One region of the Shewanella seohaensis genome, then DNA from elsewhere that is predicted to be linked to it. Evidence: predicted binding sites of a transcription regulator. Region 1 holds the regulator's gene; the other holds the start of a gene.
The links. Region 1 encodes sigma-54, which starts transcription at its own class of promoters, with help from an activator protein. Its sites were predicted from a motif close to GTTGGCACGNNNNTNGNNT; they were not measured.
Positions count from the first base shown of each region.

Region 2: a site for sigma-54 is predicted at 1,046-1,064, ahead of L2713_RS03500 (YccF domain-containing protein). Genes of this name have one in related genera too.

Region 1 is NZ_JAKILE010000001.1:464,950-468,160, reverse strand. Features, by position in the region: gene ptsN (PTS IIA-like nitrogen regulatory protein PtsN) at 1-150, opposite strand, end outside; gene hpf (ribosome hibernation promoting factor) at 153-440, opposite strand; gene L2713_RS02040 (RNA polymerase factor sigma-54) at 469-1,944, opposite strand; gene lptB (LPS export ABC transporter ATP-binding protein) at 2,051-2,782, opposite strand; gene lptA (lipopolysaccharide transport periplasmic protein LptA) at 2,779-3,211, opposite strand, start outside.
Region 2 is NZ_JAKILE010000002.1:293,193-296,403, reverse strand. Features, by position in the region: gene L2713_RS03505 (1-aminocyclopropane-1-carboxylate deaminase/D-cysteine desulfhydrase) at 1-864, opposite strand, end outside; gene L2713_RS03500 (YccF domain-containing protein) at 1,149-1,556, shown strand; gene L2713_RS03495 (alpha/beta fold hydrolase) at 1,619-2,488, opposite strand; gene L2713_RS03490 (M14 family metallopeptidase) at 2,488-3,211, opposite strand, start outside.

The DNA.
Region 1 (3,211 bases):
GCGCGCCACTAGGCTTTCGAAGATCTCTTGAGATGAGAGGGTGGGGTACTGGGCAGCGGCTAAGTCGCTGATAAGTTCCAGTACCTTTTTCTTACTGCCCGGAGTGGCGCAGGTCGTGCATTCCGGCCGCAGTATGGTACGAAGTTCCATTGCTAGTGTTTTGTTAACTTCTCTTTGTGTTTAATAACCTGACGATCAAGCTTGTCTATCAGGACGTCTATGGCAGCATACATATCTGCATGCTCTGAAGTCGCGAAGACTTCACCACCGGTGAGGTTGATTCTCGCTTCGGCAATTTGTTGCATTTTCTCAACATTGAGCACAACGTGCACATTATTGATCTGTTCGAAATGACGTTCAAGTTTTGAAAACTTTTCCTCAACATAAGCCCGTAACGATTCAGTAATCTCGATATGGTGTCCACTCAGGTTTATTTGCATATAAACGTCCTCCGATTTCCACTTTAGGCTATAAACTTTTACGCTGATTGGAAGGGGGAATAAGCATCGCTTCTCGGTACTTCGCAATGGTTCTGCGCGCAACGTTAATTCCCTGTTCTGCCAGAAGCTGTGCCATCTTGCTGTCGCTTAATGGTTTTTTCTGGTTTTCCGCTGCAACCAGTTTCTTAATGAAGGCTCTGATTGCCGTGGATGAGCACTCACCGCCATCATCAGTCCCGACGTGGCTTGAGAAGAAATATTTTAGTTCAAAAAGTCCCTTTGGGGTATGCATGTATTTTTGTGTGGTCACCCGTGAAATGGTGGACTCATGCATTTCTACCGCCTCGGCGATATCGTTCAGGACCATAGGTTTCATGGCTTCTTCACCGTATTCGAAGAAGCCCTGTTGATATTGCACTATGCAGTTTGCCACTTTGAGCAGTGTTTCGTTACGGCTTTCAAGGCTTTTGATAAACCACTTGGCTTCTTGCAGATGCCCGCGGATAAATTGGCTATCGGCTTGGCTTTTGGTGCTGCGTGCCATGGCTGCATATTGCTGATTAACATTGATTTTTGGCATGCAGTCTGGATTTAACTCGACCACCCAGCGACCGTTTTTCTTCGACACCGATACATCGGGGATGACATATTCTTCATCAACAGGGGTGATGAGCAAACCGGGGCGAGGGTTTAAGGTTTGGATCAGCGCTATGCTGTCCCTTAACTCGTCCTCTTTAAGTTTGGTCTTACGCATCAACAACCTAAAGTCGCGGGCAGCGATCAGATCTAAATGATCTTTGATCAACATGCGGGCGTTTTCGAGGTGTGGGGTATCCGGCGAAAAATGGGAGAGTTGGATAAGCAGACATTCGCTTAAATCCCTTGCGGCGACACCAACGGGATCGAAGTGTTGAATACGCTTGAGTACGGCTTCGACTTCATCCAGTTCAATCTCTGGATTGCCCATGGCCTCGAGGATATCTTCAGTACTTTGAGTGAGATAACCTTGATCGTCGATGGCATCAATAATCGCGGTGGCGATGGCTAAGTCGGTTTCAGAGAAGGGCGTGAGGTTTTTCTGCCATTCTAAATGTTCGTACAGGCCTTCACTGGTTTCCCCTTGGAAGGGCATGTCATCTTCACGGCTGGCACCAGAACCTGAGTTTGGCGAGGCGGTAAAGACTTCATCCCAAGTGGTGTCCATGGGCAGTTCTTCGGGCAGAGATTCTTTGGTCAACGACTCGGCAATGTCCACGGTGGAATTGTCTTGTTCCTGTGGTTGGGCCGTCGTTTCGCTAAAGTCGGTATCGGCGATATCTTGCTTACGTTCGGTAGGCGCGTCGAATTGCTCCTCTTCCAGCTCGAGAAGAGGATTAGAGTCTAAGGCTTGCTGGATCTCTTGCTGCAGTTCCAATGACGACAATTGCAACAGACGAATGGCCTGTTGAAGTTGTGGCGTCATGGTTAACTGTTGACCCAGTTTGAGCTGGAGTGACGCTTTCATGTTACCGCTGATCCCTACGTTATTATTTTGAATTTAGGCCGCTTGTTATCATATTGATGGCGCTTACTAAGCCAAAATCCAAGGCTAATTGGCTCTGTTTAAGTAACTATAGCCTGAATTGTTCACCTAAGTACACAGCCCTAACTTGCTGATTGTCTAAGATCTCTGCGGGAGTTCCTTCGGCAATCAGGTTTCCGTGACTAACAATGTAGGCATGTTCACAGACGTCTAAGGTCTCGCGCACATTGTGGTCTGTGATCAGTACCCCAAGGCCTCGGCTCTTGAGTTGTTCGATGATTTTCTTGATATCGATAACCGAAATCGGGTCGACACCGGCGAAGGGTTCATCGAGCAGAATAAACTTAGGATTGGCCGCTAAAGCGCGGGCAATTTCGACACGGCGACGTTCACCGCCCGATAACGACATGCCTTGGCTATCGCGAATATGGGTGATATGGAACTCTTCGAGCAGATGTTCCAGCTCTTCTTCGCGTTGATCGCGATTGAGCTCTTTACGGGTTTGCAGTACCGCCATGATATTGTCGTGCACGCTCAGCTTGCGAAAGATACTGGCTTCCTGTGGCAGGTAACCAATACCTTTGCGGGCGCGCAGGTGCATGGGATCGGCGGTTAAATCATCATCGTCGATAAAGATATGGCCTTTATCGCTTTTGACTAAGCCCACGACCATATAGAAGGTGGTGGTTTTACCCGCGCCGTTTGGGCCGAGTAGGCCGACGACTTGACCCGTTTTCACCGTCAGGCTGACATCTTTCACAACCTGACGACTCTTATAACTCTTAGCGAGATTCTGTGCTTTTAAGGTGATTTGGGTCATTTAGAGTCCTGTTTTTTCACAGGTTTGTCCGCGGGCTGGTTCTTGAGCTCTTCCTGATAGTTGTCAGGTTGAATAATGGTAATCACGCGATCATCACCGCTACCCGTACTCTCAGCGATCAATTTTTGCTGAATAATATCGTAACGGATGAGGTTACCCGTCACTTGGCTACCCGCTTGATCTAGGCTCGCTGAGCCCGTCAAAGTTAGGGTGCGGGTCGCCATTTCGTAGCGAATTTCTTTCGCGCTCGCCGAAGCTGGGCGTCCATCGTCGAGGATCTGGCTATAAGTCGCAGGATTACCGGTTGCCACTAAAATCTTGCTGTTTTCCCCTTCGGCAGAAAATGCACGTAGTTGATCTGCATGGATTTTAATCGAGCCTTGGGTGACTTCAACCGGACCGAAGAAAATGATCTGGTTGTTTTTAATG
Region 2 (3,211 bases), on a different contig from region 1:
GAGGATGGAGGCATGTTGCTCGCGCCGTAAATAATCCTCTAACACAATAAAGCCTAAGGGATCGTAGAGTAATTCAAATTGCATACCGCTGGCACTGAGTCGTTGCCACATGGCATAAAACTCAGGATAGAGTTTCCCAAAATGGTATTTCTTCCCCACATTCAAAATCTGTGGATGTTCTGCAGAGTTGGGATTTAACTCATAAAACTGCTGCATTAAATACTCATCGCCGCCGACAACGGCGCAGGTAAGTACTCGAATATTCAATTGCTGACGCACAAAATACTGATTTAAAAAGAGTGCCGTGGTTCCTGTACCTGCAGGTAAAAAAACCTTGAGATCGGAAATGTGCCGTGACTCGGCCCAAGCAGCTATTTCAGCACCTAACTGACTAACACCATATTGCGCATACTGGCAGCGCCCACCTTCTTGAATAAACAAAGCGTTAGGTTCAGCCGGCAAGACTTGCTGCTCAATATAATCCTGACAAGTCCAATTAGGCTCACGGTGGAGGGAAGGATTGGTTGTAATCAGGCTTGATAAATCAATGACACGCGTACCATTGGCGATGGCAGCGGCATAATTACCCGTCGGCAAGGTGCGGATATGGCTGGCAATATGATCCACATAAAAATCGCACTGCCAGCCCTTCAGCTTGGCGAGCGCCGACAGTGAATACAACGAGTTAGCCTGCGCGGAGCCATAACCAATCAGCTTAGTCACGCCAGCAAAATCATGGTCTAGAAAATAGGCAAACTTACGCGCTTTATTGCCACTAAATGCAGGATGCAATAAATCGTCTCGTTTGAGAAATATCTTGCGTCCGGCAAAGGAAAAAGACTCTACAGGACTGTCAGAGAGCAGACGCTGAGTCAGCAGGCTTTTGGCTAACATGGATACACTCGAAGGAAACAAGGGCGTTAGTGTACCGCGAGCTTGCCTACATCGTCCGTAATAATTAAGCATTTTCGCGAAAATCTAGCATTTTTTACAACGTCATACCGTCACAAAGATAAATATTTCACTGATAAATAAGGAAAAATATTTTGGCACAATTCTCGCTTACTCCATTTAAGTATCAATTAATGATTCTGTGTGTTGGACAAGGTAATGCCAACACAGATTTAAAATGAGTTAAGGAGTATTCAATGTCACTTTTACGGTTAATTTTCAATATTGCTTGGTTTGTCCTTGGTGGATTTGTGATGGGACTCGCCTGGTGGCTCGCGGGGATTTTGTGTTTTATCAGTATTATCGGTATTCCCTTCGGCCGAGCCTGCTTTGTCATTGGCGAGTTGACCTTCTGGCCCTTTGGACAAGAGCAAATGAATCGTCGCCATTTAACCGGACGTGAAGATTTAGGCACAGGCGCCTTTGGTATGGTGGGCAATATTATTTGGTTCTTGCTGTTTGGGATTTGGTTGGCCATAGGCCATTTGGCCCATGCCCTCGCCTGCTTTGTGACAATTATTGGTATCCCCTTTGGGATCCAACATATCAAGCTGGCGCTATTAAGCCTGACGCCGATTGGGCAAACGATAGTAGCGAAAGCGTAATAACCATAGTAGCGAAAGCCTAGTAATCATAGTTGCTAAAGCCTAAGGCAGATCACTCAGCACTACTCTGCGTCAGTGGGTAGTGCTGATGTATAGTTAGTCAGTGATTGCACTAATCTTGCTTCGTGATAGTCCCTTTCTTCATCGAGTAAATCAGTGTAATCAGCAAACGGCTCACTCACCTCCCCTCGTTCTAGACTTATCATTTCAAATAGATAATGCGCCAGTTTGGCTGGCGCATCTATGGTGATGTCATGACCACAATAGGCCAAGACAACTAAGTCGACGTTAAAATGTTGTGCTAATGCCCTGCTTGTTTGAATATTCACTAAGGCATCACGATCACCCGATAAAATACTGACTGGAACAGGCAAAGATGCTGGGCAGCGATAACGAAACGCCGCCCACAACTGACGACACGCATTACTAAAATGCGGTGTCGACTCGTGGCGATAGTGGCTCCAACGAGCAATCAAGGCTATATCGCGCCGATGGCGATAGCTGGTTAAGCGCACAATCGTCGATTCGATAGGATTAAGCTGTCGACCGCGGCAACGTTTGAGCCAAGCACTCAGGACATTTAATCCATTAAATCGCTGATACCAAGGTGATAAGTTAGCCGCGCTACTATTTAGCACAAAAACGTGTTTTATCTGCTCGGGGCGCTGCTTAGCCATTTCCATGGCGAGCATACCGCCCATAGATAAGCCAAGCAGATAAAAAACTTGTCCCGCTAATTGCACATCCAATTGTTGCCACACCGAGCTGGCATATTCGGCGATAGTTAAAGGGCTGGCTTGGTGAGTGAGGATCCCATTGCCGGGCAAGTCAGGGGTAAAAACGGTGCAGCCCCTTTGCCTTAATCTCTGATCAAAGCCATTCCAATGGCGTTGATCGCGCATTAAGCCCCTGAGTAATACCCACGTTGTCATCAAAAACGCTCCCGATACCAAAACTGCTGCGCACTCTGCGCCAGTTGTGTGAGATGTTCGGGCGTCAGTCCTTCTAACTCCCGTGCGTACGCCGCCTCCATCAAGAACTGCATCAATACTGTGTGCCGGCGTAAAATCCTGTGGTGCCTGTGTGTTTTTTGCGGATTAAAAAAGCCCGCAAAATTGAATATTTGCCTTGGATTTTTCTTAATCCATGCCCATGAGCCCATCTCTAAGGTCAAAGGTAAGAATGGAATATTGGCTTGAGGATCCTGGGTATGATGCTGGCGGTACAAGTAATCCCAAATATCACCATGGGTGCGATAAAACTGGCTCTGGGGCGCAAGCCGATAATGGCCATGATGGGGATAGCTCGCTTCAAATAACTGCTTTAAGTGATAAATGAAGTGGGCATTTTCAAAGGATGCGCGCGTGTGGGCATAGGGAAACCAGATATGATCCGTCAAACCAAAACCAGAATGCGCATCAAGGGAAATAAGACTGGTGCTTTGTCTAAGCAGTTGTTGCACATAAGCCACCAGCCCTGCTGTTTCAAGCTCCATACCCCCAAGGCCACGAAACCAAGGCAGCTTAGAAGAGAGCCGTTGCCCTCCAACCATAAAAGACACTTTTTCCCGGGACTCTATCGGCGCGTTGCGCATCAAGTCGACCTGATTGCCATTACCGCGACTGCCCAGCAGTAATCCGACGGGATTCACCACA